One region of the Citrobacter sp. ANG330 genome, then DNA from elsewhere that is predicted to be linked to it. Evidence: predicted binding sites of a transcription regulator. Region 1 holds the regulator's gene; each other region holds the start of a gene.

What was found. Region 1 encodes CRP, which controls carbon source genes, mostly activating them, when cyclic AMP is high. Its sites were predicted from a motif close to ATGTGANNNNNNTCACAT; they were not measured.
Region 2: QNN88_RS07935 (PhzF family phenazine biosynthesis protein) is a predicted target of CRP. The motif match lies at 4,141-4,158, and genes of this name have one in related genera.
Region 3: bhsA (multiple stress resistance protein BhsA) is a predicted target of CRP. The motif match lies at 3,468-3,485, and genes of this name have one in related genera.
Region 4: QNN88_RS04525 (YfcZ/YiiS family protein) is a predicted target of CRP. The motif match lies at 5,305-5,322, and genes of this name have one in related genera.

What each region holds. Positions count from the first base shown of each region.
Region 1 covers NZ_JASJUI010000010.1:136,992-144,919, forward strand. The annotation lists gene pabA (aminodeoxychorismate synthase component 2) at 1-445, shown strand, start outside; gene argD (bifunctional acetylornithine/succinyldiaminopimelate transaminase) at 531-1,748, shown strand; gene QNN88_RS19250 (YccS/YhfK family putative transporter) at 1,815-3,902, opposite strand; gene crp (cAMP-activated global transcriptional regulator CRP) at 3,954-4,586, opposite strand; gene QNN88_RS19260 (OsmC family protein) at 4,893-5,297, shown strand; gene QNN88_RS19265 (phosphoribulokinase) at 5,385-6,254, opposite strand; gene QNN88_RS19270 (YheU family protein) at 6,309-6,527, opposite strand; gene QNN88_RS19275 (hydrolase) at 6,530-7,546, opposite strand; gene QNN88_RS19280 (ABC transporter ATP-binding protein) at 7,552-7,928, opposite strand, start outside.
Region 2 covers NZ_JASJUI010000002.1:443,870-451,797, forward strand. The annotation lists gene QNN88_RS07930 (autotransporter outer membrane beta-barrel domain-containing protein) at 1-2,702, opposite strand, end outside; gene QNN88_RS07935 (PhzF family phenazine biosynthesis protein) at 3,214-4,017, opposite strand; gene QNN88_RS07940 (IclR family transcriptional regulator) at 4,254-5,042, shown strand; gene QNN88_RS07945 (dihydrodipicolinate synthase family protein) at 5,047-5,952, shown strand; gene yjhG (xylonate dehydratase YjhG) at 5,963-7,928, shown strand, end outside.
Region 3 covers NZ_JASJUI010000002.1:309,863-317,790, reverse strand. The annotation lists gene QNN88_RS07280 (glycine zipper 2TM domain-containing protein) at 1-199, shown strand, start outside; gene QNN88_RS07275 (TonB-dependent siderophore receptor) at 257-2,443, opposite strand; gene comR (TetR family copper-responsive transcriptional repressor ComR) at 2,675-3,310, opposite strand; gene bhsA (multiple stress resistance protein BhsA) at 3,554-3,811, shown strand; gene ldtC (L,D-transpeptidase LdtC) at 3,910-4,875, opposite strand; gene mfd (transcription-repair coupling factor) at 5,075-7,928, opposite strand, start outside.
Region 4 covers NZ_JASJUI010000001.1:903,703-911,630, forward strand. The annotation lists gene smrB (endonuclease SmrB) at 1-366, shown strand, start outside; gene sixA (phosphohistidine phosphatase SixA) at 588-1,073, opposite strand; gene fadJ (fatty acid oxidation complex subunit alpha FadJ) at 1,265-3,424, opposite strand; gene fadI (acetyl-CoA C-acyltransferase FadI) at 3,424-4,734, opposite strand; gene QNN88_RS04525 (YfcZ/YiiS family protein) at 4,915-5,199, opposite strand; gene fadL (long-chain fatty acid transporter FadL) at 5,573-6,913, shown strand; gene mlaA (phospholipid-binding lipoprotein MlaA) at 6,979-7,734, opposite strand.

The DNA.
Region 1 (7,928 bases):
TGCGCTACAGCCGCAAAAAATCGTCATCTCGCCCGGCCCCTGCACCCCGGATGACGCCGGAATTTCGCTGGATGTCATTCGCCACTATGCCGGACATATGCCGATACTGGGTGTTTGTCTGGGGCATCAGGCGATGGCGCAGGCTTTTGGCGCAACGATCGTACGCGCCGCAAAAGTGATGCACGGAAAAACCTCGCCCATCCGTCATACCGGGAAGGGCGTTTTCCAGGGATTAGCAAACCCGCTTACCGTCACCCGTTATCATTCTTTGGTTATCGAATCCACTACGCTTCCTGATTGCTTTGAAGTGACCGCCTGGAGCGAAACACAGGAAATTATGGGGATTCGCCATAAAGCGTGGGATCTGGAAGGGGTGCAGTTCCACCCGGAAAGTATTCTCAGCGAACAGGGACATCAACTGCTGGCAAATTTCCTCAACCGGTGATTTGTGGTTGCTATCTAGTGATTTTTTATGCATATTTTGTGATTATATTTTCACATTCATTTTTGCATAACTGGATGGGCATGAGATGGCAACTGAACAAACGGCAGTAACCCGCGCAACTTTTGATGAAGTTATTCTGCCGATTTATGCACCGGCGGAGTTTATTCCGGTGAAAGGTCAGGGCAGTCGGGTCTGGGATCAGCAGGGCAAAGACTATGTTGATTTCGCGGGCGGGATTGCGGTGACCGCGCTGGGACACTGCCATCCTGCGCTGGTGGCGGCGCTGAAAACTCAGGGTGAAACGCTCTGGCATACCAGTAATGTCTTCACCAACGAACCCGCGCTGCGTCTGGGTCGTAAGATTATCGACGCGACGTTTGCTGAGCGTGTGCTGTTTATGAACTCCGGGACAGAAGCCAACGAAACGGCGTTCAAGCTGGCGCGTCACTATGCCTGTGTACGCCATAGCCCCTTCAAAACCAAAATTATTGCCTTTCATAATGCGTTTCACGGACGCTCGTTGTTTACCGTCACAGTGGGCGGTCAGCCGAAATATTCCGATGGCTTTGGGCCGAAACCGGCCGATATCATCCATGTACCGTTTAACGATCTCCATGCGGTGAAAGCGGTGATGGACGATCACACCTGCGCGGTGGTGGTTGAGCCGGTACAGGGAGAAGGCGGCGTTCTGGCCGCCACGCCAGAGTTCCTGCAAGGGTTGCGCGAGCTCTGCGACGAGCATCAGGCACTGCTGGTGTTTGATGAAGTGCAAAGCGGCATGGGACGTACGGGTGAGCTGTTTGCCTATATGCACTACGGCGTGACGCCGGATATCCTCACCAGTGCGAAAGCACTGGGCGGCGGCTTCCCGGTGAGCGCGGTATTGACGACGCAAGAGATCGCCTCGGCATTTCATGTCGGTTCTCATGGTTCAACCTACGGCGGTAATCCGCTGGCCTGCGCGGTGGCGGAAGCCGCGTTCGACATCATCAACACGCCAGAGGTTCTGGGAGGCGTGAATGCAAAGCGCCAAAAATTTGTCCAGCATCTACAGCAGATTAACGAACAATTCCATGTGTTTAGCGATATTCGCGGTATGGGCCTGTTGATCGGGGCGGAGTTGCTGCCGCAATACAAAGGGCGCGCGCGCGATTTCCTCTATGCGGCAGCCGATGCCGGCGTGATGGTATTGAATGCGGGCCCGGATGTGATGCGCTTTGCCCCGTCGCTGGTGGTGGAAGAAGCGGATATCGACGAAGGGATGCAGCGTTTTGCACAGGCTGTTGCCAGGGTTGTTGGTTAACGATTTGCCTGATGGCGCTGCGCTTATCCTGCCTTCATCGATAACGCGCGTATCCGGCAATCCATGTTAACCCCGCATATCCCGTAACCGGCGGCTGAGCCAGATCCCATGGTGCGGCCGCTGACGCCATGCGACAGACGAGATAGTGTGCATCGTGTTCAGGTGCCCCAGCACGCGTTGCAGATGCTGTTCAAGCGTGCTTAAGGGCCCGTGGGTGAGCGCTTCGGGCGCCTCCAGAATATTTACATCTCCGGAACTGCCCGGCCCGTCGTACTCCAGTCGTTGCTGACAGCGTTGGATGGCAATTTCGCACGATTGCAGATATCGCTGCGCCAGTTCCGGCGTCAGCATCGTATGTTCACGCGCCAATGTCGTCATGGCGTTAATGTGTTCAACAATAAACTGACTGTGCGTCACCCACAGCTTCATATCCGCCAGATAGTGCGTGTTGAAGCCCGGCTCCTGCATCGCCTGATTCAGTGAGTTAAACAGTGTGTTGTGCGCCTGGTTGACTCGCATACGCTGATAAGCCAGCGGTGTAGCCTGCGGATCGTCGCTCAGAATCAGACGAATAGCTTCCTGATCGGCCTCCAGCGCATCGTGGGCGTTTTTACGCAGTAGCCCGCTCTGCCATTGTGGCCATAGCCAGACGGTGCCGCCAAATGCAATCAGGCAGCCTATCACCGTGTCGACAAACCGGGGGATAATAAACTGCTCGCCGTCCAGCGTCAGTAGCTGCAGGGTATATACCGCCGTGACGGTAAATCCCACCGTCGCCCAGCCGTAGTTTTTACGGATAGTCAGATAGCTGACCAGGGTGATCACCAGCATCAGGGCCAGCGTATATCCTTCAGGAATATGAAAGTGCAGCGTCACGCCTGCAATAATCAGCCCCACCAGCGTACCCGCCGAACGGTGCAGAATACGCACGCGGGTGGCGCCATAACCGTTCTGCGTGACAAACAGCACGGTCATCAGGATCCAGTACGGTTTCGGCAGGTGTAACGCGGTTCCCATCAGACTGGCGATGCTGAGCATGACGCTGATACGCCCGGCGTTGCGTAGCGCTGGTGATTTCAGGGAAAGGTAGTTTTTCAACGCAGGAAGCAACGGAAGACGGCGCTGTTTGTCAGCCATCAGATCGCGGGCGTAAAGTGGTCGTTGAGTGCGCAGCACCCGGGCGATACGGCTGAAGTGCCAGTAACAGAACTGCCCGACGGGGTTATCCGGATGCTGATGAGCAATTTTTTCCAGCGCGCCAATCTGCTTTTGCATAGAGAAACGGGTCGGCAGTCGGTGATACAGAATGTCATCCGCCAGTACCCGCAACCGCGCGGCGACGGTTTGCGCCGTCCAGCGAATCACCTGCTCAGCGTGGCTGCGTTCGACCAGCTTTTGCACCTCTTCCGGCTGGTGCAGACTCACTGAGATATGTTCCTGTAAATCCAGCGCTTCCTGAAAGGCGCGCAGCATTCGTTTGTAGTCATTGTTGTGATGCGCCGACAGCATATGCATCTGCTGATAACACTGGGTGATGAGGTCGACGGCTTTTTGCTGGCGGACCAGCAGCGGCGGTAGCGTTTTTTCCGGATCGGTGTGCTGAGTCAGCATACTGTATTTGGCTTCGCAGTAATCCGCCAGTTCCCGGTACAGTAGGCTTAGCGACTCGCGCAGCGGTTGCTCGCGCCACAGCCAGAACCAGAACCAGTTAAATAAGCCATACCACAGCGTGCCCAGCGCGTAGATCAGCAACGGTTCCCAGACCGGCATATTTCCTGCCAGGCTCAGCGTAAAAATAGCGGCAATCAGCGAGGCGGGCAGCAGGCGGGCATGCAGTGAACTCAGTTCCGCGGTGACGCCGAGAATCAATGTGAGTCCGGTCAGGATCAGCGGCAACGGGATCGCCTGCGCCAGTAGCAGCTGCATAATCAGGCTGCATCCGGCAAACAGCGACGCGCCAATCACCAGGCGTTTGAAAAAGCGTTTGTGCGGTGTATCAAGCCCGGCAATGTTGCAGCAGGCGGGAACGAGAGAGAAGAGCAAACCCAGATGCAACTGCCCGATGATCAGGCCGACGGCCACGGGCAAACAGAGCACCAGCGTTTGACGTAGTGCATAGTTGATTTCTGGGTGATAAATCAGTCTGCGCCACATTGGCAAAACAAAAATGACGCACTACCGGGTAGCGCGCCATTTCCGATGAGATTAACGAGTGCCGTAAACGACGATCGTTTTACCGTGAGCGGAGATCAGGTTCTGATCTTCCAGCATCTTCAGGATACGACCAACGGTTTCGCGAGAACAGCCAACGATCTGGCCAATCTCCTGGCGAGTGATTTTGATCTGCATGCCGTCCGGGTGAGTCATTGCATCAGGCTGTTTCGCCAGATTCAGCAGCGTCTGGGCGATACGACCGGTCACATCGAGGAAGGCCAGGTTACCGACTTTCTCTGAAGTGACTTGCAGGCGGCGAGCCATTTGAGAAGACAGGCGCATCAGAATATCCGGGTTCACCTGGATCAACTGGCGGAATTTCTTGTAGGAAATTTCAGCCACTTCACACGCTGTTTTCGCCCGAACCCATGCGCTACGTTCCTGGCCTTCTTCAAACAGGCCCAGTTCGCCAATGAAATCACCCTGATTCAGATAAGAAAGGATCATTTCTTTCCCTTCCTCATCTTTAATCAACACTGCCACTGAGCCCTTAACGATGTAGTACAACGTTTCCGCTTTTTCACCCTGGTGAATCAGCGTGCTCTTGGACGGGTACTTATGAATATGGCAATGAGACAAGAACCATTCGAGTGTCGGGTCTGTTTGCGGTTTGCCAAGCACCATGCGCGATTATCCTCTGTTATAAGCTGTCTCCAGAGCCAAAAAATCCGCTGTCTCTGGGGTTGCAAAAATGTGCTTCCCGCGTCCTGGGAAGAGACTGTCAAAAACGAACTGCAGCCTTTAATGTGAAGTCCTCTGCATACATGCAGTACGTCAATGTATTACTGTAGCATCCTGACTGTTTTAGCATAGCTTTAGCCGTGTGTCTCCTGGTGTCTCGCTTCAGCATGACGCAGGTCGCCTTCCGTTGCGAGAATTGTTATGTACGCGTAATCTGTCAGGAAAATTAACGCACTGGAGTTAAAAAATATGCAAGCGCGTGTTAAATGGGTTGAGGGGTTAACCTTCCTGGGTGAGTCCGCTTCCGGGCATCAGATTCTGATGGACGGTAACTCTGGTGATAAAGCACCGAGCCCGATGGAAATGGTGTTGATGGCGGCTGGCGGTTGCAGCGCCATTGACGTGGTTTCTATCCTGCAAAAAGGCCGTCAGGATGTGACGAACTGCGAAGTGAAATTGACTTCAGAACGTCGGGAAGAGGCGCCACGCCTGTTCACTCACATCAACCTGCACTTTATTGTCACCGGCCACGATCTGAAGGATGCCGCCGTTGCGCGGGCGGTCGATCTGTCGGCAGAGAAGTATTGCTCTGTGGCGTTGATGCTGGGAAAAGCGGTTAACATTACCCATTCGTACGAAGTGATTGCTGCCTGATGATCATTGCCTGATGGCGCTGCGCTTATCAGGCCTACTCCTGTCGTAGGCCCGGTAAGCGCAGCGCCATCGGGCACTCCCCACCGTTTATTCGATCTTCTTGCCTTCCATCAGTCGCTGTACCAGCGGCAGCATGATCAGTTCCATTGCCAGACCCATTTTCCCGCCAGGAACCACCAACGTATTGATGTGAGAAATGAATGAGCCCTGCAGCATCGCCAGCAGCCAGGGGAAATCGATCCCTTCCAGATTGCGGAAATGAATCACCACAAAGCTCTCATCCAGTGATGGAATGCTCCTGGCTGCGAAGGGGTTGGATGTGTCCACGGTAGGAACGCGCTGGAAGTTGATGTGGGTGCGGGAGAACTGCGGCGTGATGTAGTTGATATAGTCGTCCATCGAACGGACCACCGAATCCATCACCGCCTCACGAGAATGGCCTCGTTCACTGGTGTCGCGGATAAGCTTCTGGATCCATTCCAGGTTAACGATGGGCACCACGCCGACCAGGAGATCAACATGTCTTGCGACCTCATGCTGGGGCGTGACGACGCCGCCGTGCAGGCCTTCATAGAACAGCACATCGGTGGGTTCGGGCAGTGCTTGCCACGGGGTAAACGTCCCCGGCACCTGGTTCCACGGGACGGCTTCATCGTAGGTATGCAGATATTTGCGTGACTGGCCTTTCCCGGTCTGGCCGTACTCAATAAACGTCTGTTCCAGCAGGCCGAAGTCATTGGCTTCGGGGCCAAAATAGCTGATATGGCGCCCGGCATCGCGCGCTTTGCGAATCGCCATATCCATCTCCGGACGGGTATAACGATGAAAACTGTCGCCTTCCACCTCGGCTGCACGCAGGTTGAGCTGCGCAAAAATTTTACGGAACGCGAGGCTGGTGGTGGTGGTCCCCGCGCCGCTGGATCCTGTTACCGCGATCACCGGATGTTTGGCAGACATGTTAACTCCATCAATAAATTGATTTTTTATTATAGTCGGCCGATAGCGTGCGGGTTACTCGCGAAATGATTTGCGCGGCATGATGTTGACGGTTTCGTGCAACTCAGACCACACCAGGACCGCTTCTCCACACTGTAACTGGCGTTTCACGTCGGCGACTTTTTGCTCAAGGGTACGTTCATGTTCACCATAATCGGTACCTTCGCGCAACACAAAGCTTTCGATCAGATTGTCCAGCGTCTCGGGGGAAAGGTCCTGCCAGGGGATTTGCATAGTTATGCCTCCAGATAGGGTGTCAGCCAGTCAGGAATGCGCGACTCCAGCCACATTTCTGGTCGACGCAACGTGCCGCCGATGAACCCGACGTGACCGCCATGTTCGGTTAACTGATATTCCACCTGCGGCGGTAAATCTTCCGCTTTAGGGATCACATGATGATCCATGAACGGGTCGTCTTTTGCGTGGATGATCAACGTCGGAATCGCGATGTCACTGAGCAAGGGCATGGCGCTACATTGACGATAGTAGTCGATAGCGTCAGCAAAGCCGTGAATTTTGGCGGTGATCAGATCGTCAAACTCGCGGATACGACGCAGGGATTTCAACTGCGCCAGACTCACCGGCAACGAGCCGGGATAAGCTGCCAGTTTGCGCGATGCGTTGCCTTTAAGCAGATTGAGTAGATAGCGCTGATACACGCGGGAAAAGCCTTTATCCATATGGTAGCTGCAGGCTTCCAGCACAAAGGGGGCTGAGACAATGACCGCCGCGTCGAGCGGGATATTTTTCCCCTCTTTTGCCAGCAAACAAGCCAGCATGTTTCCCCCCAGCGAATAGCCCACCGCGGCGGTTGGCGCGGTGCCGAATTCTCGCTGTAGCCAGTGTAAAAACCAGGTGCCATCTTCCGTTTCACCGGAGTGATAAATGCGATTCTTCCGGTTCGGCTCGCCGCTACAGCCACGGAAATGCATCACCACGCCAAGCCAGCCCCGATTTTTTGCCGCCTCAATCAGACCATGTGCATAGGGGCTGTTCAGGCTGCCTTCCAGACCATGAAAGACCACCAGGCGCGGCTTGTGCTTTGCCTGTTGCGGATCTTCACTCCATGCCAGATCGACAAAGTCGCCGTCGGGCAATTCCAGACGCTGCCAGTGGGCGTCGAAATTCACTTTACGGCGGATTAAACGCGGCAGCATGGTCTGTAGATGACAGTTGCTCAGTCCGCGCAGTGGCCGAAACTCGTCACTGCTGCCGTTCGGCATCTCAGGGTCATGAAGGATTACGTGTGTCATCACCGTTACTCGCTCAGCATCTGCTCAAGCTGTTCCTGGGCATCCAGCCAGGCCATTTCGCACGCTTCCAGCCCGGCTTTGGCGCTGGCCTGCTGTTGCAGACATTCCGTCAGCTCGGCTTTGCGACTCTGGTCGTAAAGTTCGCTGTCGCCCAGCTTCTCTTCCGCCTGCGCCAGCTGTGCGTTCAGCTTCTCCATCTCTTTTTCCAGACGGGCGATCTCTTTACGCAGCGGCTGGGTTTGCGTTCGCAGTTCGGCTTCGCGACGCTTCTGATCTTTACGCGACTGCGCGCTGTTGACGTTCTCTTTTGCTGGCTCGTCAGGCTGATTTTCCTGTTTCTGCACGTCGCTCAGCCACTGTTGGTAATCTTCAAGATCGCCAT
Region 2 (7,928 bases), on a different contig from region 1:
TGAACGGAGTTACTAAACCAGGCATGTTGTACCCAACTATCGACATATAATCCGGACTTATCCTGCTGGTTGGCATACCATGTCCCATATAATCCCAGAGAATAGCCATCGACCCGGTTTTTTGCGCGATACGCACTGTATTTAGCATCGGTATGACCCTGAACATAGCCATACCCCGCCATCGCACCTAAATGAAAACGATCCAGGCCAGACTGACTCCACTGCGCGATATCCCCACCGATTTGCACCACGTAGCGATTGGACTGTGTTTTTAACTGGCCCGACCGAGTGTTACTACGATTGTGCCCCCCATCCTGACGCAACCACAGACTGGTCACGTTTTCCTCACCGGTTAAAAAGTCGGTGTACTGTGTTTCACCGAGCCGATCGTGTAAACGGGTAAGGAACAGGGTATTCGCTTGTGCAAGGTTTGCAACATAAGCCCCGGCTTCCGGACGTATTACTCTGACGCCCTCATCTTCCTTATCGCCATTATCCTCTACGGGCTGAGCCGGATAGTAAGGGGCTGCCGGTTCAGTGGGGGTACCAGGTGTTGCTGGCGCGGCCGGTTCTGATGGAATAAGAGGCGGTGTCGGCTCTGTGGGCGTAACCGGGTCAGCCGGTTCTTCATAGACAGAACTGGTTAAGTACCAGTTCTTACCCGTTTTCGCGACGTGATATTCATAAGCACCGGCAACGACGCGATTTCTTAGTGCGAAAATACCATCGGATTCGCCCGCGACAGTAATGACTTCAATGCCCTCTGTTGTTTGTGCGCCACTGCCATTATGGTTATTGACAAAAAGACCCGTTGTACCCGAGGTACTTCCCTCTATCACCAGTTTATCGGTTTGAGAAGCGTCATCCTCCAGGGTGGTGTTAATGACTACATTACCACCACCGTGATAATCGCCGTTTACCGTCAATGTCTTAAATGCACCACTATTGCCTGGGGACATAAAAACGACCGAACCGTTATTTGCCAGCATGGAGACTGTCGAACTGTCAGTCATATTCCACTGGCTGGTATCATTGATGGTCATACTGTCAACATCGGGCGTCCGGCCGGTGAATGATGAGGCATTGTTTAATGTCACATCGAATGCTGCACCCGCATTATTTGACTGCGAGATAATATCACCAACGATATGTGAGTCATCCGCTGTAATAGCCACCGCGCCTGACCGAACTGTTGAACTCAAATCCTTAACGTTGATGGCTACACCGTTTTCGCCTCCCGAACGGCCAACGATCGTGGAGCCATTAAGGTTCAGATCCAGTATCCCGCTTTCATTCAGGATAGCGTAACCCTCGTTCGTCTCGATATGGCTGCCCGTTATTTGCATGCTGTTGCTATCGTTTGTATTCGCGGTATTAAAAACAATGCCATGACTGTTGTTCCCGGATACATTCAATACGCTGTTATTCAGTTGAGCATCAGCCCCATTCTGTACCCGCATACCGAGTGAATTATCACCCTGAATTCTCGCGTTAAGACGGTTCGTATGTAAAATGCTCCCTGCGGTTTTCGCCAACAATCCCGTAGATTTATTACCCTGTGTAGTGAGCAAAACATTATCGAGATAAATTTGTGACCCCGCAGATTCAACGCTTGCACCATAACTGTCTGTACCGTTGAGCGTAATAGTGGTATCAGATGCCGTAATGGTAGTAGGCGCAACGTTATCGCTATTATTATGGTGGGCATACAATGCGTAACTGTTATTGCCGGAGGTGGTAATTTCACTGTTATCTGCCAGCAGAATCTGGCTACCATTTCTCATGGAAACCGCAGTAGTTGTACTACCAAGCGTCTCAATTTTTGTGTTGCGAATTTCTGATACTTCCTGACTTTTATCCGCAAATATTCCACTGGTATTACTACCATGCGTAATAATATGCGAATCGTTCATCAAAACCTGGGAACGACCAATTTGCCAGATACCGTAACCCACGTTGTTATTGCGTTGCGTTTCGATAGTAACATGATCATAAATGCCTTTTGACGCCAGCGTCTGGTTGGGTACCGCATAATTTGAATCCCAGGATACCGCCGAGCCATAACTGACATCACCATGGATATAGGTATTCCGGGCAGTGATTTGTGCACCATTGCGGGCATTGAAACCGGTCGACTGGCCAAGGAACGTGATATCAGAATCCGTCACAAGAATGCTTGTGCCAATATCCTTAGCGGTCAATCCATGCATATGCGCAATCATCTCCGTATTATGGAACCTGGCCGTCGCACCATCCGATAATTGCGCAATATAATTGAAGCTCTCTATTCTGGAGTCAGAAATATCAACAAGCGAACCCAGGCCATATGCCTGAATAGCTTGCGTACGGTCAGGGTCAAAACCCGTCATAGCATTTAAATGATTTATCGTTGCCCCTTTGAGAATAACCTGTCCCCCGGCATAAGCGGCAATAACGGACCGACCACTGTTGCGGTAAGTGGTAGAGAGAAGCACATCTTCCCCCCTAATCGTCCCCGTATTTGAAGCGCTTAAAACCAACCGATCATCAGTAGTGTGCTGCTCACCGGTGGTTAAAGTAATATCCTGCCCACTCGCGGCGATGACCGTTGTGGTCACCGCCGCATGAACCTGAGACGATGCCAGGGCAGCGTTGACGGCTAATGCAATAGCAGAAATATGGCAACTTTTTCTAAAACAACGAAGTATAGATGTATAGTCCATTAGCATTGATATCCTTTTCCTTAAGGGTTACGTCAAACGCCAGCGATCATCCAGCTATTTATTGTGGGCGACTAACAATAAATTGATAATTATTTTAACTCATATATTATCGTCAGCGCACGAAAAAGCAGCGTCCTGCACAATGAACAAAATACTCAGAATTTTATATAAAACGCTTTTCTCCGATATCATAAAATATACATATAAAGAGAATAAATAAATAAATTCAATAAGATGAAATGAACCGTGCTGTTGTCATCAGGTTAATTAACATTTATGGCATTGTAGACTTGCTAATTTTTACTTCATGCAAGCACTGATATTTCGGAATTTTCGGTTATAAAACTGTAAAAATAACACCGATTTCAGGACGCTGATAGCGACATATATTAACAAGATCTCAGTGGGACCCGATATCCCACCAGGAAATTAATTTCACCCTCTCCTCATCAGCTCACGTCTGATTGCATCAGCGCGAATCGCATCAGAAAGGATAAATATCAAATCGTCATCACCGCGAGTTCTGGCGCAACAAGACCTTACCCAGCAGATACGTGGTTGCCTGTCCACCGATATGAACACGCTCCCCGACATTCTGACAGCGTAACTCCCCACCGCGTTCGGCTCCCTGATACGCCAGCATCTCCGTTTTGTTCAGTTTTTTCGCCCAGTAAGGAATGAGCATACTATGCGCTGAACCGGTGACGGGGTCCTCCGCGACGGCTTCTCCAGGACAGAAGAAACGGCTGACAAAATCGTATTTCCCTTCGCCCGGCGCGGTGACACAAACCATTTTTCCCAGCGGGAGCATAGCGTTGATATTCGGGCGCAGCGCGTCAACCTGCTGCTGATTATCCAGCACCACAAGGTAATCACGTGCCACGCGCACTTCTTTATATTCTGTGATACCCAACGCATTCAGAAGTAAAGGCGGCGGCGTGACGGGCTCGCTTTCCCAGGCCGGAAAATCCAGTGTCAACCATTCACCGCTGCGGGTGACTTTCAGTGGGCCAACAAACCGGGTAGTAAAATGGATAATGTCGCCCGGAAAATTCAAATGCTCAAAGATGACATGCGCGGCTGCGAGGGTAGCATGCCCGCACAGATTGATTTCGCCCTGCGTGGTAAACCAGCGCAACTCGAAGCCGTTTTCATTTGGGACAAAAAAAGCCGTTTCTGACTGGTTATGCTGTTTAGACATCTTCAGTAATGTCTCATCGGGCAACCATTCGGTTAGCGGGCATACTGCCGCGGCATTGCCGCCAAAGGTCGTGGTACTGAAGGCATCGATCATGTAGAAATCAATTTGTTGCATCGTGCAAACCTCGAATTATTTTTTGTGCACTTCCACTCTATCATGCCACGACGTCCTGTCGTCTTTTCATTTTCAGGTATTCCGATTCAGCGTAATGTCCGTGAGATAATACTGCACCTTAAAATGCGCACGCGATCACATTTAATTACCGCATTACGGTTCAGCATGTTGAACAAGGTCTATTTTGATCCTGGCAATGCCGATAATATTTATTCTACCAGCAAGAGGGTTTCACGATGGTTCGCAAAGGGTGTAATTCATTAGTCCGTGCCGAAAAAATACTCACCCACATCGCGTGGGTCGGCGTGGCGAGTTATATGGAATTATTAAAAGAATTTCAGTATCCCAAAAGCAGCCTGCTCAATTTATTGAATGTCATGGTGGAGTGTGGCTTTTTAATTAAAAATAAAAACGGCCATTATTCGCTGGGAATAAAAAACTATGAGCTGGGTTGTCAGGCGCTACATCGTCAAAACATCTTTGAGGTGACGAAGCGGCCCATGCAGGAGTTGTCGCTGAAAAGCGGTCTGGTCTGCCATCTGGGAGCAATGGAGAGCTATTCTGCGATTTATCTCGACAAAATTGAGAGTCCGGACTCAGTGCCAACAAGCAAGAGCTGGATTGGTAAAAAACTGGAATTACATATCACCGCGCTGGGTAAGGCGTTATTAGCCTGGAAAACGCGGGAAGAGCTGGATTATTTTTTAGACGCGATCACACTGACGCCGCACACACGCAATACGTTTACCGATAAAAAGTTATTTCTGGAAGAATTGCAAAAAACGCGACTTCGGGGATGGGCGATCGATAGCGAAGAATCAACCTATGGCGCGGTCTGTTTAAGTATGCCGGTATTCAATATGTATAACCGCGTTAACTATGCAATTTCGCTTTCAGGCGATCCGGTCGTTTATTCAGGAAATAAGATCGACGGCTATCTGGAATTGCTCCGCAAATGCGCCGGCCAAATATCCTATGGGCTGGGCTACAGAAACGAAAATGAGTATTTACGAAAAGGAAACTGAGGTAATGAGAAAATTCAGCGGCATAATTCCACCGGTCTCCAGCACGTTTCATCGTGACGGAACCCTTGATAAAACGGCAATGCGTCAGGTTGCCGACTTCCTGATCAATAAAGGCGTAGACGGGCTGTTTTATCTGGGCACCGGGGGCGAATTTAGCCAGATGAATACCGCCCAGCGAATGGCACTCGCCGAAGAGGCCGTTGCCGTTGTCGGCGGGCGGGTTCCGGTATTGATTGGCGTCGGTTCACCTTCCACTGACGAAGCGGTCAAACTGGCGCAACATGCGCAGGCCTGCGGCGCTGACGGCGTCGTTGCCATTAATCCTTATTACTGGAAGGTTGCGCCGCGAAATCTTGACGACTATTACCAGCAGATCGCCCGTAGCGTCACGCTGCCGGTGATCCTGTATAACTTTCCGGACCTGACCGGTCAGGACTTAACCCCGGAGACCGTGAAGCGTCTGGCGCTGCAAAATGAGAACATCGTCGGGATCAAAGATACCATCGACAGCGTCGGCCACCTGCGCACGATGATCAACACCGTTAAGTCTGTGCGCCCCTCATTTTCAGTGTTCTGCGGCTTCGACGATCATTTACTGAACACCCTGCAACTGGGCGGTGATGGCGCGATATCCGCCAGTGCAAACTTTGCTCCGGAGCTCTCTGTGGGTATCTACCGCGCCTGGGGCGAGGGCGATCTGACAACCGCCTTCACCCTGAATAAAAAGCTGCTGCAGCTGCCGGCGATTTATGCTCTGGAAACGCCGTTCGTCTCACTGATCAAATACAGCATGCAGTGCGTGGGATTGCCGGTGGAGACGTATTGCTTGCCGCCGATTCTTGACGTGTCGGACGAAGCCAAAGAAAAGGTCCATGCTTTGCTGGTTGCGCAGGGCATTTTATCGGACTGAGGAGAAAATCATGTCTGTTCGCTCTATTTTTGCTGACGAAAATCACGATATCTACACCGTCAGAACGCACGCTGATGGCCCTGACGGAGAACTGCCGCTCACGGCGGAGATGCTCATCAACCGCCCGAGCGGGGACCTGTTCGGGATGACGATGAATGCCGGAATGGGCTGGTCTCCGGATGAGCTGGATCGGGACGGCATTTTGCTGCTCAGCACGCTGGGAGGGCTACGCGGAGAAGACGGTAAGCCCATCGCGCTGGCGCTGCATCAGGGCCACTACGAGCTGGACATCCAGATGAAGGCGGCGGCGGAAGTGATCAAAGCGAACCGCGCCCTGCCCTACGCCGTCTATGTTTCCGATCCCTGCGACGGACGCACTCAGGGTACAACGGGAATGTTTGACTCACTGCCGTACCGCAATGACGCCGCAATGGTGATGCGCCGCCTTATTCGCTCCCTGCCCGATGCGAAAGCCGTCATTGGCGTGGCGAGTTGTGATAAGGGACTCCCGGCCACCATGATGGCCCTCGCCTCGCAGCATGACAAAGCGACAGTGCTGGTACCCGGTGGCGCGACGCTGCCCGCGAAGGATGGAGAAGATAACGGCAAAGTGCAGACCATCGGCGCACGCTTCGCCAATGGCGAGTTATCGCTACAGGACGCTCGTCGCGCTGGCTGTAAGGCCTGTGCCTCCTCTGGCGGCGGCTGTCAGTTTCTGGGCACCGCCGGGACATCGCAAGTGGTGGCCGAAGGACTGGGGTTGGCCATCCCGCACTCTGCGCTGGCCCCTTCCGGTGAGCCAGTGTGGCAAGAGATCGCCAGAGCCTCCGCAAGGGCGGCATTGAACTTGTGCAAACAAGGTATCACCACCCGGGAAATCCTCACGGATAAAGCGATTGAGAATGCGATGACGGTTCATGCGGCGTTCGGCGGTTCAACAAACCTGCTGCTGCACATTCCGGCGATTGCCCATCAGGCCGGCTGTCATATCCCGACCGTGGACGACTGGATCCGCATCAATAAGCGTGTGCCCCGACTGGTGAGCGTACTCCCTAATGGTCCGGTTTATCACCCGACGGTGAATGCTTTCATGGCGGGCGGTGTGCCGGAAGTGATGTTGCATCTGCGCAACCTCGGATTGCTGCATGAAGACGTGATGACCGTCACCGGCAGCACTCTGAAGGAGAACCTCGACTGGTGGGAGCACTCCGAACGGCGGCAGCGATTCAAACAGCTTCTGCGCGACCAGGAACAGATCGACGCCGACGAGGTGATCATGTCGCCACAGCGGGCGAAAGAGCGTGATCTCACCTCAACGATCACCTTCCCGGTGGGCAATATTGCCCCGCAAGGATCGGTGATCAAGTCTACCGCCATTGACCCCTCGGTAATTGATGATCAGGGTATCTATTACCATAAAGGCGTGGCGAAGGTTTATCTGTCCGAGAAAACCGCAATTTACGATATCAAGCACGACAAGATTAAAGCAGGCGACATTCTGGTCATTATCGGCGTTGGCCCTTCCGGCACCGGGATGGAAGAAACCTACCAGGTCACCAGCGCCCTGAAGCATCTGTCATACGGGAAGCATGTTTCACTGATTACGGATGCACGTTTCTCAGGCGTTTCGACTGGCGCGTGTATTGGCCATGTAGGACCAGAAGCCCTGGCCGGAGGGCCAATCAGTAAATTACGCACCGGGGATATTATTGAAATTAAAATTGATTGCCGCGAGCTACAGGGCGAAGTCAATTTCCTCGGAACCCGTAACGATGAAACATTACCATCACGGGAGGACGCTACCGCAATATTAAACGCCAGACCCAGCCATCAGGATTTACTTCCTGACCCTGAACTGCCAGATGATACCCGGCTTTGGGCGATGCTCCAGGCTGTGAGCGGCGGAACATGGACGGGCTGTATTTACGATGTAAATAAAATCGGCGCGGCCCTGAGCGATTACCTAAATAACACCT
Region 3 (7,928 bases), on a different contig from region 1:
GTCGATGCAGGAAAACGACACCTATACCTCCACGCAGCAGCGTTGCAAAACTGTCTATGACAAGTCGGAAAAAATGCTCGGTTATGACGTCACCTATAAGATTGGCGACCAGCAGGGCAAGATTCGCATGGATAAAGATCCTGGCACGCAGATCCCACTGGATAACAACGGCCAGTTAATTCTGAATAACAAAGCGTAAAAAAGCTGTACTCTGCACGTTAGCCCCTCATTCGCTCAGGCTGAGGGGCTTTTTTTATCAGAAGGTCAACGCGTAGTTCAGGCCAAAGGTCCGACCCCGACCCTTATACTCGTACAAGGACGGGCTGCCATAGGTTGGGCTGTACAGCAACGGTGCGCGCTGTCCCCACAGGGTGGTGTAATCTTCATCCAGCAGGTTTTCAATGCTGAAGGTCAGTTTACCCAGTGGGAGTTGATAACTGCCAATGAAGTCGACGGTGTTATAGCCATCCAGCTTGTTACCGCTGGCGTCGCTGAGATCAAACGACTGCTGAGTCTGAACTCGCAGCGACCACGGCTCGGGCGCCCAGCCGACCCAGGCGGTGGCTTTGGACGGCGACGCGAGCGTGACATCCCATTTTTCCCATTTTCCGTTCTTTTTCACTTCAGATTTCAGGACGTTAAAGTTCGCCCCAAGACTCCAGTCGCTGTCAGGGATGAAGTAATCTGCTGCGCCTTCCACGCCGTAAATCCGGCGATCGTCAGGCTCCACGCGGATGGTCATGTCGCTACGATTGATGACAATCGACTTATCAGAGGTGGAATAGTACGCCGCCAGTTGGGTACGCAGATTATCGCCGGTGTAGCGCCAGCCCAGCTCATACGAATTGACCTTGATCCCTTCAAGGCGCGAATCCGCCACGTTCACGCTGCGCTGGAGTTGGTAATGATCGCCCACCAACTGGTAAGTACCGTTGCCGTAGTATTTCCCGGGATCCGGCAGCTCAACGCCCTGGGAGAAGTTAAACCACGCCTGCTGGCGTTCAGTTAGATGCGCCAGCAGCCCGGCATTGAACAAGAAGTTGTCGTAATCGGTTTTGCCGCCAGGGATGACATCGGCAGAACTCGCTAAACCGTTGGCAATCCCCTGCTGTTGCGCATAACCGACAAAATCATCAACCCGATTTTCCGTCCACTGATAGCGCACACCACCGCTCAGGGTGAAGATGTCGTTAATGTCGTAACTGCTTTGCAGGAACGGCGCGAAGTTGGTGATGCTGTAGCCCGGATAACGTCCGGTCGTGTAGGCCGTGCGGTTGTCCATTCCGCCTGACGGTACGGACCAGGCCAGATCGAAGAATTTCTGGTTGGAATCGAAAGTTTCATGATCCGCATCGATACCCCACGTCAGCTCCCAGTTATCCATCAACTGGCTGTTGAGGGTGATTTTGGCGCCGAACTGATCGGTATCCTGCTGCGATGCTGAGAAACTGGTCACCTGGCCTTTGCTGAGCGTCGGGAAGGGATAGAATGTTAGCGACTCATCGCGGTAATAGATCTGGCTGACCAGATTCTGACCGAAGAAGTCCGCGTCGGAGTATTGCAGGCTGATCAGATGGCGCTCCGTCCCTGGAATACGGTCAGAGCTCAGCCCGCTGCGGGTGCTGGCGGTTCCGCTACCGGTAACGGCGGACATATTTTCGCCCAGGTACAGTCCGTAGTCTTCATCGCCCTGGCTCTTGTAATACTGGGTGACGACCTGTATCTGACGATTATCATCGATGTCGAGGGTGCCGGTACCCATCACATCCAGACGATCGGAGTGCTGCAGGCCGGTTTGCGTGTTGTCCAGCATCAGGGCGTCGCCATTGCCGTCGTACCAGCCGCCAAAGCGCTGATAGGCCACAGACAGTCGGCCAGACGCGCGATCCGTTCCTCCGCTGACCGCGGCGGCGACGCGCTCGTCGTGATCGTTGCTGTTGTTAAAACCCGATTTGCTGCCCAGTTCAAGATCCACCTGGCGGTCCGGCTGGCCTTTTTTGGTCACAACGTTGATTAAGCCGCCGGTGCTGCCTCCGCCATACAGCGAGGTTGCGCCTGAAATGACCTCAATATGGGCAATGTTAAACGGGTCGATCGCATCCAGTTGGCGGCTGTCGGTACGCGAGGAATTCAGGCGTACGCCGTCGATCAGCACGACAATCGCACGTCCGCGCATGTTCATACCATAATTGGTGCGTCCCTGGCTGCTGACATCGATGCCGGGGATCAGCTGTGCCAGCACATCTTTGAACTCTTTACCGCCCTGAATCTGTTGCTCAATCTCCTGGCCTTCAATCACCCAGGTTGTTTGGGCCATTTCGGCGACGGTTTTCTGGCTGCGGTTGGCGCTGACGATGAGGTTATCTTCTTCTGATTGCGCCGCCGCAGCGGGTAGAGTCAGGGCTAACAGGATCGGGTTGAGGGCCCAAAGACGCTTATTCATTCGCATTCCTTTCAAAATATCTGTGCAGGTGAGTATGGTTATTACCGGACGGATACCGGCTGTTACATTGTGAAACAGATGTAAAATCAAATGCGGATTTTGCTGATAATAATTCCTATTATCAAATGATTTTTGCGAAAATTTGATGCTAACCCAGTGATAGCACTGGTATTTGTAGGGGGATTACGGGGGGCTTAACCGGGAAACGCCGTTTCCCGGTCAATAAAACGATCAGGCTTTAAGCAGTTCAGGCCATAAGCGAAGGGTAGTGCGGGTGATTTGCATCAGTTTGTCGAAACCGGCACCTTCCCGGGCGCTGATGGACATCCCCTGCAAAATGCAGCTCAGATACTCGGCAAGATGTTGCACATTGCAGTGTGCCGGGATCTCACCGCGCTCCTGTCGCTGGCGTAAAAATTGCGTTAGCGTCTGTTCCTGCATGGCGTGACGTGATTTCACCGTATGCGCAATGTCGCGTGACGCGGCGGCAAGCGTCGCGGAGGTGTTAATCATAAAGCAACCCGCGGGAGTGTCCTTACTGGTAAAACAGGTTGCCACCGCGGTGAAGTAATCCTCAAGCGCCGCCTCAACGCTTTTCTCTTCGCAGAATAACTGCGCTTCATGTTTTGCCGCGAAGCGGGCGATGTATCTGTCCAGCACTGCGCGGAATAGTCCCTCTTTATTGGTAAATTCCGCATACAGCGTTGGCGCTTTCGCACCTGTTGCTTCAACAAGATCAGAAAGCGATGTCGCCTCATAACCGTGCTGCCAGAAGAGTGTCATGGCCTTATCAAGCGCGGCTTCCCTGTCGAACACTTTTGGTCGGCCACGGCTTTTTTTAACACAACTTGTCGATTCAGTTGTCATGATGCCGTTGTACCTTAATGGGTTTAGTGAACAACCATTATAAAAATAAACCCGCATGGGCTCCAGCGCATTCGCGAGAAAAATATTTCCAGCTTAGTCGTATGAAAGATAAGCGCTTTTGATTTTATATAACGATCGTTATAAAAAATGGGTTGACGTGTGACCTGGATCACATCTATCATTTACCTATCGATCGTTAAGTAAATGCTTACGACGCCCAATCATCTGCAAAAGGTCACTATTATGAAAAACGTAAAAACACTCATCGCTGCTGCTGTTCTGAGTTCACTGTCATTCGCAAGCTTCGCGGCTGTAGAAGTTCAGTCCACCCCTGCCGGCCAGCAAAAAGTCGGCACCATCTCGGCTAACGCAGGGACTAACCTGAGTTCACTGCAGGATGAGCTGGCGCAGAAAGCGGATGCTATGGGGGCGAAATCTTTCCGTATCACTTCTGTGACGGGTCCGAACAACCTGCACGGTACTGCGGTCATTTACAAATAAGCATTAACCCTCATTAATGCCTGCTACTGCTTAAACGCGACATAAAAAAGCCCCGCTGGATACACAGATTCAGCGGGGCTTTTTCATATCCGGAACGGTTACATCGACTGCTGTTCCACCTCACGATGGCGTCTGACATCGACCGGCATCCCGGAGCGAACATCCATTACATGCTGCATCACCGCTGCGTCTGTTTGTGCAGAATCCTTAAACGCCTGCAGGGTGCTGTTCAGCACAATAGGCAGAACCTGCGGGTCATCATCAATATTCTTCGACAGTGGCTGGTGGACTTCAACCAGACGCGTCCCGTCCGGCTCAACCGAGGCTTTGATCGGGGTATTGATGATATTCACTTTGGTGCCAGGCGTAACCTGTCTGAACAGTGTCTCGATGTCGCCATCTCGCAGGCGAATACAGCCAGAGCTGACGCGCATGCCAATACCGAAATCGGCGTTGGTACCGTGAAGCAGATAGACACCGCCGTACGCGGCTAAGCGAATAGCATGGTGTCCCATTGGGTTATCCGGACCAGCAGGGACAACTGCGGGCAGGTCGATGCCTTGCGCTTTATAGCGGGCGCGAATATTCGCCGTCGGCGTCCAGGTTGGGTTGGCGCGCTTGTCGGAGACGGTCGTGACCATCGTCGGGGTCAGGGTATCACCGCCCAGTTGGCCAATACCGATAGGGTAGACGGTGACCGAATTTTTCCCAGGAGGGTAGTAATAAAGGCGCAGTTCAGCCAGGTTGATGACAATGCCTTGACGCGGGGCATCCGGCAGTAGCGTCTGCAATGGAATGGTCAGCACGCTGCCCGCACGGGGAACGTAAGGATCCACGCCAGGATTCGCCTGCAACAGCGCGAGAAAACCGACGTTATATTTTTTCGCGATGGCTTCCAGCGAACCGCCGTTATTTTCGACAACGTGGTACTTATTTTCTCCGACCACTTTGCTGCCAGGTGGAGGAAGAGGCCAGGTATTCGCCTGTGCGGGAAGCGCAAACGTAATGCTGGCGGTGAGCGCAAAAAATGCCAGCCAGCGGGAGAGTCGCATCTTGTTCATTATCATCACAAATCAAAGGGTTATTATGCCAGAGGAGTCCAATGATAATTATGGCGGGGCGGTGTGTCTTTAAATGCAAGTGAAGTGCAAAGAGTTGTAAAGATCGCGGAGATTTGCCTGATGGCGCTGCGCTTATCAGGCCTACGAACAGGAATCGATGTGTAGGCCGGATAAGGCGAAACCGCCATCCGGCACCACACAATTACGCTACGGCGTTTTCTTCCAACTGCTGCATAAACTGACGCACCCAGTCCATCCGCGTTTTCCGTTCGGTCAGATCCTGGATGAATTTCAGTCGGGTCGGCCCGTCAAGACGGAAGTGCTGCGGCTGTTTTTGCAGCAGTCCAATCAGCCAGCTCGGGTTGACATGGTTCTTCTCGGCAAATTCGATAGTGCCGCCTTTCTCGTTGCCTTCCAGTTTACGAATACCCAGCTTCTGCGCCTGTTGACGCAAGCGGGCGATATCCAGCAGGGTACGCGCCGGATCGGGCAGCAGACCGAAGCGGTCGATCAGCTCCACTTTGATCTCTTCAAGTTCATTCTCGCTCTTCGCGCTGGCAATGCGTTTGTAGAACGACAGGCGCGTGTTCACATCGGGGATGTAATCATCCGGCAGCAGCGACGGCATTCGCAATTCAACTTCGGTTTGCTGGCTGGTGAGATCTTCCAGCGACGGTTCGCGTCCGGCTTTCAGGGCATCGACGGCGTTTTCCAGCAGTTCCATATACAGTGAGAAGCCGATGGTTTCCATCGAACCACTCTGTTCTTCCCCGAGCAGTTCGCCCGCGCCGCGGATCTCCAGATCGTGAGTCGCCAGCGCAAAGCCCGCGCCCAGGTCCTCCAGCGAGGCAATCGCTTCCAGACGTTTTTGCGCGTCGGTAGTCATCGCTTTGGGATGTGGAGTCAGTAGCCAGGCATACGCCTGATGATGTGAACGCCCCACGCGGCCGCGCAACTGGTGTAACTGCGCCAGACCGAAGTGATCCGCACGCTCGATAATAATCGTGTTGGCGGTCGGGATATCGATCCCGGTTTCGATAATGGTGGTACAGACCAGCACGTTAAAACGTTGATGGTGGAAGTCGTTCATCACGCGTTCCAGTTCGCGTTCGCGCATCTGTCCGTGACCAATGGCGATCCGCGCTTCCGGCACCAGTTCCGCCAGCCTGTCGGCGGCTTTCTGGATGTTTTCCACATCATTGTAGAGATAGTAAACCTGGCCGCCGCGCAGCACTTCACGCAGAATCGCCTCGCGGACCACCAGCGCATCGTACTCGCGAACAAACGTTTTCACCGCCAGACGGCGCGCTGGCGGCGTGGCGATAATCGACAGATCGCGCATGCCGCTCATCGCCATGTTCAGCGTCCGTGGGATTGGTGTGGCGGTCAGCGTCAGAATGTCCACATCGGCGCGCATCGCTTTAATGCGCTCTTTATGGCGCACGCCGAAACGGTGCTCTTCATCGACGATCAGCAGCCCCAGATCTTTCAGTTTCACATCGCTTTGCAGCAGTTTGTGCGTGCCGATCAGAATATCAATTTTGCCCTCGGCGACCTGTTCCAGGATCTGCGCCTGTTCTTTGGCGCTGCGGAAGCGGGAAAGCATCTCGATGCGCACCGGCCAGTTGGCAAAACGGTCGCGGAAATTATCAAAGTGTTGCTGAGCGAGCAGGGTGGTCGGCACCAGAACTGCCACCTGCTTGTGGTTTTCGACCGCGAGAAACGCGGCGCGCATCGCCACTTCGGTTTTCCCAAATCCAACGTCGCCACACACCAGACGGTCCATCGCCAGCGGCTGACACATATCGCTGAGCACCGCGTTAATCGCCTGCGCCTGGTCGGGAGTGGTTTCGAAAGGGAAGCCGTCGCAGAACAGTTGATACTGCTCGCGATCGTGTTTGAAGGCAAACCCCTCTTTTGCCGCGCGCTGGGCGTAAATGTCCAGCAGTTCGGCTGCCACATCGCGGACTTTTTCCGCCGCTTTTTGCCGGGCGCGCGACCAGGCGTCGCCGCCGAGTTTATGCAGCGGCGCATTCTCTTCAGCGCCACCGGCGTAACGGCTGATAAGATGCAAAGAGGAGACCGGGACGTAAAGTTTGGCGTCATTGGCGTAGGTGAGCATCAGATATTCACCTTTGATCCCGCCCGCTTCCAGCGTGGTCATCCCGGCATAGCGTCCAACGCCGTGCTCCAGATGCACCACGGGCTGACCCGGATGCAACTCCGCCAGGTTGCGGATCAGCGTATCCGGGTTAATGGTACGGCGCGAATCCTGACGACGGCGCGCCACGCGCTCGCCCAGCAGGTCGCTTTCACAGATGAGTGCCAGATTGCGCGTCGTATCGATAAACCCGTGCTCGGCGGCGCCAATCATCAGATAGCGTCCAACATCCGTCGCTTCATCCAGACGCATAATGCGTTTCGGCGCGACTTTGATTCGGGCGAGCAGTTCACCCAGCGCTTCACGGCGACCTTCACTCTCAACCGAGAAAATCACCGGCCCGTTGAAGGACTCAAGGAATTTACGCAGCGCATCCAGCGGTGATTTTTGCTGCGCCTGAACCGCGAGGTCCGGCAGCGACTGGAAGCCTAAGTTGGTATTTGCCGCTTTGGCGGGAAGGTTGTCGGTTTTGAGCTGCACACGGGGCCAGCGCTTGAGTTCAGAAAAAAGCTCATCCACGCGTAGCCAGAGCGATTCCGGCGGCAGCAGCGGACGCATCGGATCCACGCCACGGTTTTCGAAACGCGCCAGCGTATCGGCCTGAAAACGCTCAGCGCTGTTTTCTAAATCGCCGGTATTGACCACCAGCGTATTGGCCGGGAAATAGCTAAACAGCGGCGGCAGCGGCTCGCTGAAAAACAGCGGCTGCCAGTATTCGATCCCCGCCGGTAAGGTGCCTTTGCTGACCTGCTGATAGATATGCTCAGCGTCGCGCTTCACCTCGAAGGTATCGCGCCACTGGCTGCGAAACAGCTCGATCGCCGTTTTGTCGGTCGGGAACTCGTGGGCAGGCAGCAGATTGATGGCGTCGACTTCTTCCAGCGTGCGTTGGGTA
Region 4 (7,928 bases), on a different contig from region 1:
CAGCCGCTGCTGAATACGGAAGGCCCGGTCAAGTATGTCCGTCCTGACGTCAGCCATTTCGAGCTGAAGAAAATGCGCCGTGGCGATTACTCTCCAGAGCTGTTTCTCGATTTACACGGTCTGACGCAGCTTCAGGCAAAGCAGGAACTGGGCGCGCTGATTGCCGCCTGCCGCCGGGAACATGTTTTTTGCGCCTGCGTGATGCACGGTCACGGCAAACATGTACTGAAACAACAGACGCCGTTGTGGCTGGCGCAACATCCGCACGTCATGGCCTTCCATCAGGCACCGAAAGAGTATGGCGGCGACGCTGCGCTACTGGTGTTGATCGAAGTGGAAGAGTGGGCGCCGCCGGAACTGCCCTGAGCGCAGAAACAACAAGAGCCGCATCAGCGGCTCTTTAGCGTAGTGACAAACCTTATTCCGACCCCGGACAACCAGAGATCTCTTCATTAAAAACCAGGAAAATCAATTTATTGATTTTCAGTTGTTAACGACAAAGAAGGAAAAACCTCGTTTTTCTTCTTTGTCAGCTGTCTTAAGAGCCGCAGAGCCGCATCAGCGGCTCATTACAGGGAATACAGCGGTTAAATCGCTTTCGCCATTTTGAGGTTACACGGGCTCATCTGCCAGTTGAACACCCCTTTTCCGCTTTCATCCAGCGTCACACTGGCAATTGCGGAGGTGGTAAACATCGGCGGCGTTTCTCCTGGGCACAGCTCGGACACCAGGTAACCCACTAACGGAAGGTGGGAGATTACCAGCGCAGTGGCTACGCCTTCATTAGCCAGAGCCTGCAAATAGGCGCTGACCAGACCGACATCGCCGCAGGGAGTCAACTCCGGCAAAACATCCACGTCGCCTGGCAGGTTCATGCATCCCCCTACCACATCCAACGTTTGTTCGGCTCGCAGGAACGGGCTCACCAGAACACGTTCGATATCCACTTTTTGACCTTTCAGCCAGTTCGCCATAAGGCGGGATTCGTCACAACCGCAGGGGGTTAAGGGACGAACCGAATCACTGGCGGCATCGAGGGCCGCGTCGCCGTGACGCATGATAAAAACTTGCATATTGCACCGCTTTTGTTAACCAGAATCACACGCACCCAGCCAAAACCCCTCAGGGTTGCTGTAATGCAGTGGCCGGCATTGTGCCTTATCCGTTCGCTGAATGAAACGCTGTGTTTTACCTCAATGGCGTAAGTATAGTCAATCTGTGTTTACAATTTAACCAACTCACAGCCATTCAGTACGGATTTACCTTACATTTGACCTTGCGAATTCAGGTCAGTTGCATCTGTTTTCCAGAAACTTTCACCCCGCTCCGCCATCTGTAACAACGCATCGCACGGCGTAAACCGTGGACCATACAGCGAAGCCAGACGTTGCAATACCGCAACCACTTCACCCGCCCCGAGAGAATCCATATAACGGAACGGGCCACCGAGAAACGGAGGAAAACCAATACCAAACACCGCGCCGATGTCGCCATCGCGCACGCTACGAATCACCTGCTCATCGAAGCAGCGCGCCGCCTCATTGAGCATTAACATGACGCAACGTTCCGCAATCTGCGAAGCGGAGAGCCGGCTCTGCCCCTGAACGCCTATAAGCGTATAAATTGCAGGGTCGACCTGTTTTTTGCTTTTACGCCCTTTCGCCCCATAAAGATAGAAACCCCGACCATTTTTTCTGCCTTTGCGATCATCATTCAAAATTGATGAAACAACATTTGCAGGGGCGCTAAAACGCTCGCCATAAGCGGCTTCCAGTATTGGTATAATTTTAGTGCCTGTGTCGATTCCGACCTCATCCAAAAGTTGGATTGGCCCGACCGGAAAACCAAACTTTACCAGTGCGTTGTCGATCTGCTCGACCCGCTCACCTTCTGTCAGCAGGCGAATCGCTTCATTGATATACGGCGCAAGAATACGGTTTACATAGAACCCGGCCTTATCGCGCACCACAATTGGCGTTTTGCCCTGTTTTTTCGCCAGCTTAACCGTGGTGGCGATGGTTTGTTCCGACGTCGTGGCATGCGGAATCACCTCCACCAGCGGCATTTTTTCAACCGGGCTAAAGAAGTGCAGACCAATCACCTGCTGGGGTCTGGCCGCTTTGGCCGCAATGTCGCTAATCGGTAAAGATGACGTATTGGAGGCAAAAATAGTGTGAGATGCACAATTCTGCTCAACTTCGGCCACCATCTGTTGTTTTAACGACAGATCTTCAAATACCGCTTCAATTACCAGGTCGCGATGGGAAAAGCCGCGATAGTCGACCGAACCCGAAATCAGCGCCAGCTGTTTGTCACGTTCACTGGCTTTGATATGCCGGCGACGCACCTTCGTTTCAAGCTGTTCCCAGCTGTATTTCAGCGCGTGGTTGATTCCTTTGGAGTTAATGTCTTTGATGCGAACTGGCAAGCCACCTTTACAGGCTGTGACGTAAGCAATACCGCCGCCCATCAGCCCACCGCCTAAAACGCCGACGCTGTTAAGCGGCCCTGGCGGAACCTCGCTGCCTGGGTCCTTTTTCACCTCCGTACTGGCAAAAAAGATATGACGTAACGCTTGTGATTGCGGCGTCATCGCCAGCTCGCCAAACGCGTTCGCTTCCGCGTCGTATCCGCTGCTACTACCCTGCGCCAGCCCGGTTTCAATCACCTGTAAAATACGTTCTGTCGCCGGGTAATTTCCCTGGGTTTTCTGTTCTGTTTTCTTGTTCACCATGCGGAAAAGCAACGCCCGCCCGAGCGGCCCCGCCAGAATTCGTTCACGAACCGGAAGGGGGCGATGACCGGGGCGTTCTTTTTTCGCCCATTCCACGGCGGCGTCCAGCAGGATCGTCTGCGGGACCACCTCATCCACCAGTCCCGCTTTCAGCGCCTGCTTCGCGCGAAGTTGCTTGCCGGTGAGGATCATATCCAGCGCCGTGCTGATTCCCACTAACCGTGGTAAACGTTGGGTGCCGCCCGAACCCGGCAACAGCCCCAGTTGCACTTCCGGTAAACCGAGTACCGTTTTCGCATCATCTGTACAAACCCGTGCATGGCAGGCCAGCGCCAGTTCAAGGCCGCCCCCCAGACAAGCACCGTGAATGGCGGCCACCACCGGGATCGGCAGCACATTGATTTCGGCCATCAGTTGCTGCCCCTGTCGCGCCAGCGTTTCTGCTTCCTGGGCACTTTTGCAGCGGCCAATCATATTGATATCTGCCCCGGCAATGAAATTGTCCGCTTTTGCGGAAATGATGACGACGCCGCGAATCGCCTTGTTTTCACGGATCTGTTTAAGAATAACCCGTACCTGCGAGGCAAACTCCGCCTTCAGGGTATTCATTTTCTCTCCCGGAACGTCCACAGAGATAACCGCGACATTGTCCGGGCGCACGTTAAGCGTAAAAGCCGATGCCATTTCCATTATTCCGCCTCCAGAACCATTGCCGCGCCCAGTCCGCCTGCAGCACAGGCGGTGACCAGGCCAAAACCGCCGCCACGACGACGTAATTCGTGCAGGGTTTGCGTGATCATCCTCGCACCCGTCGCGGCAAAGGGATGTCCAAAGGCAATCGAACCGCCAAGTACGTTAAATTTGCTGTCATCCACTTCGCCGGTGGCATGGCTTCGGCCAAGCACGTCACGGGCAAAGCGCTCGCTGCCGAGTAGCTGAAGATTGGCCAGCGTCTGCGCGGCAAAGGCTTCGTGCATATCGAAAAGCGTCAGATCGGCCATCGTTAATCCTGCACGTTCCAGCGCCAGCGGCGTGGACCAGGCCGGCCCCAACAGCATATCCTGCCAGACATCAATGGCGGTAAAGGCATAGCTGCGTAGATAGCCAAGCGGAACCAGCCCTAACTCTTTGGCACGGGATTCCGTCATCAAAATGACCGCCGCCGCGCCGTCGGTCAGCGGTGTACTGTTGGCCGCCGTAACGCTGCCATGTTTGCGGTCAAATGCCGGACGCAGTCTGGCGTAATCTGCCAGCGTAGAGTTGCCGCGAATATTGTTATCTTCAGACAGGGGCTCTTTAAAAGGCGGCGTGTACGTGGTCATCACTTCATCGGCCAGTTTTCCCTCTGCCCACGCCAGGGCGGCCCGTTGGTGGGAGCGATGCGCCAGGGCGTCCTGTTGTTCACGGGTAATGCCATAGGTTTTCGCCATCTGCTCGGCGGTATCGCCCATTCGCAGGCCAGTGGAGTATTCCGCTACAGCAGGCGGGACGGGCAGCAGATCGCGCAAGCGCAGACGAGAAAAGAGTTTCAGACGCTGCCCCATCGTGCGGGCTTTGTTGACATCGACCAGCACCCGCGCCAGTTTTTTGCTGACGCCAATGGGCAGCACCGAAGACGAGTCAGCCCCACCGGCGATACCTGCACGAATGGTGCCGGCCATCAGGCTTTCTGCAACGTTGGCGACCGCCTGAAAACTGGTCGCACAGGCGCGACTGACGCTATAAGCATCGGTATGCACGTTCATGCCGGTCCCGAGCACAATTTCACGCGCAATGTTTGGCGCTTCCGGCATCTGTACGACCTGACCGAAAACCAGTTGTTCGATGACGTCGGCAGGGATTTCGCTACGCGCAAGCAGTTCCCCCACCACCATTTTGCCGAGATCGACGGCGGGAATGCCATGATAAGCCGTTGCCTGACGGGCAAAAGGCGTACGTAATCCGCTCACAATGGCGATGCGATCGCCCTGCCGGGTGACCAGCGGTAAAGCCTGACTCATAACACTCCCCTGTAAAAAATAAAATAAGTGGTCTGACCTGATCATAGTCTTAACCAATTTTTTACATTTAGCCAAGCGGAGCGCAAAGAAAGTGAGAGCTATGACACAGTGAATAATCACTGTCTGAAATGAAAATGCCCCGGGGAAAACTCACCGGGGCATTAATAAAACGAGGTGGGATTAACGCAGACCCAACTGGAAGATCAGGGTTTCGGCTTCGCAGGCGAAGACAAAATCGATATCCAGACGCACACCGTCAGACTCTTCAGTGAAAGTTGAGGTGATTTTGCACGGCTCAGATTCGACGCTACGGGCTTTTTCGGTCAGCGCGGCCAGCGTTTCTTCAGCCTCTGCGCGGTTAGCGAACACACGGCTGTATGATGCGGTGCAATCGGAGTTGTCCATGATGGTACCAACATCCATACAGCAGCAAACCGGGGTTTCATCAGCACTGCATTTACTCATTGTAGATTTCCTCTGTATTTTGCACTCAGGGTGCCAGATAAACGATGAGGATATTTTACGCTCCCCCCTATCACCTCTCCAGTTGTTAATTGAACGAAATGAGATAAGTGACCGAAATCACACTTAAAAATGATCTAAAACAAATTTCACCCAAAAGGATGAGTGCGCAACCTGGCAATTTTGCCAGCTGGATCGCGTTTTTAAGATCACAATTGAAAAAAGTTATAAACATACTTGCAACATCTCAGCTGGTCAGACCTATACTCACGCCACTGGTCTGATTTCTAAGTCGTACCGCAGACCCTACACTTCGCGCTCCTGTTACAGCATGTAACATAGTTTGTATAAAAATAAATCAATTGAGGTTATGGTCATGAGCCAGAAAACCCTGTTAACAAAGTCTGCTCTCGCAGTCGCAGTGGCAATTATCTCCACCCAGGCCTGGTCTGCAGGCTTTCAGTTAAACGAATTTTCTTCCTCTGGCCTCGGCCGGGCCTATTCGGGTGAAGGCGCTATCGCAGACGATGCAGGTAACGTCAGCCGTAACCCAGCGCTGATCACGATGTTCGATCGCCCGACGTTTTCTGCGGGTGCGGTCTATATCGATCCGGACGTCAACATCAGCGGACGCTCGCCGTCTGGCCGTAGCCTTGATGCCGATAACATCGCGCCAACGGCATGGGTGCCCAACGCGCACTTTGTTGCGCCCATTAACGATCAGTTCGGTTGGGGAGCATCCATTACCTCCAACTACGGTCTGGCGACGGAGTTTAACGATACCTACGCGGGCGGTTCTGTTGGCGGTACCACCGACCTCGAAACCATGAACCTTAACTTAAGCGGCGCCTATCGCTTAGATGACGCATGGAGCTTCGGTCTGGGTCTGAACGCCGTTTATGCACGTGCGAAAATCGAACGCTTCGCCGGCGACCTGGGTCAACTGGTCGCAGGCCAGGTCATGCAGTCTCCTGCCGGACAAACGCCGCAGGGTCAGCAACTGGCAGCCACCGCCAATGGCATCCCAGGCAATACAAAAATTGCCCACCTGAACGGTAACCAATGGGGCTTTGGCTGGAACGCCGGGATCCTGTATGAACTGGATAAGAACAATCGCTATGCGTTGACCTACCGTTCTGAAGTCAAAATTGACTTTAAAGGTAACTACAGCAGCGATCTGCCGCCAGCGATCAACAACTACAACCTGGGTATTCCGACCGCTACCGGCGGCGCGACTCAGTCAGGTTATCTGACGCTGAACTTGCCAGAAATGTGGGAAGTGTCCGGTTACAACCGCGTGGCGCCGCAATGGGCAATCCACTACAGCCTGGCTTATACCAGCTGGAGTCAGTTCCAGGAGCTGAAAGCGAAATCCACCGGCGGTGAGACACTGTTCCAGAAAGATGAAGGCTTTAAAGACGCCTACCGCATCGCGCTGGGGACGACCTATTATTATGATGATAACTGGACGTTCCGTACCGGTATCGCCTTCGATGATAGCCCGGTTCCGTCACAAAACCGTTCTATCTCGATTCCGGATCAGGACCGTTTCTGGCTGAGCGCGGGGACCACTTACGCCTTCAATAAAGATGCGTCTGTGGACGTTGGCGTCTCTTACATGCACGGCCAGAGCGTTAAGATTAACGAAGGTCCGTACCAGTTCGAGTCTGAAGGTAAAGCCTGGCTGTTCGGTACCAACTTCAACTACGCATTCTGATTTCTTGCAGGCAGATGTAAAAAAGGTGAGCTTTTTAGCTCACCTTTTTATTTGCTCAATCTGGCTTACTCGGAATCGATCTCTTTCAGTTCGTCCTGAATCGCCTGCGCGTTCGGGTTTTCCTGCGGCTTGAGCTTCCCGCCATTGGCGATAAAGTCATGGCGCTGGAAGTATGCTTCACGAACCAAAATATACGGATCGGAGGACTGACGCAGCAGACCATCGGAATCCAGCAACTGGGCGCGGGTTTCAATCCCTTCAATCGTCCATTTACCAATAGACATCGGCCAGGTCAGCCAGGAGAGTACCGGATAGAGCGTATCCGCCATATCGCCGCCATCATCACGGATTGTCCAACTCCCGTAAAACGGTAACTGCACGTAAGGACCATAGCCGACGCCATAGTGACCTAAGGTACTGCCGAAACGATGCGGCTCAACACGTTGCAGTTTCGGGTTCGCCATGCCAGCGACATCAATAAAGCCGCCCATCCCCAGGATCGTATTAAGGAAGAAACGGGTGAAATGCACCATCCCCTGATACGGATCGCCCTGCAGGAAATAGTTCACCATCACCGCCGGTTCTTCCAGGTTGCCGGTGAAGTTGCTCAGACCATTACGGGCAGGCTGCGGAACATAATCACGCCAGGCGACGGCCACCGGTCGAACGATATACGGATCCAACACATTAAAGTTGAAGTTGTACATGGTGCGGTTGAACCCTTCAAACGGGTCTGAACGCCCCTGCTGTTCTGTGCCGGAACTTGCACACCCCACCAGCAGTGTGGTTCCCAGCGCAAGCGCCGACAGGCGAAGCTTCATAAATGTCTCCCTGTTAATTATGGCTATCGCTGATTGCCATCCATGACGGAACACTACCGTATCCGCCTGTAAAGGTGTGAGCGATTGTAACAGTACGTCAAACGATGTCTATATCACCGAACACGCTGCTGTGATCATAGCCTGGTCACATCAGCATCGTCGCACTTCTATTCTAGCGGGATACATAAAAACAA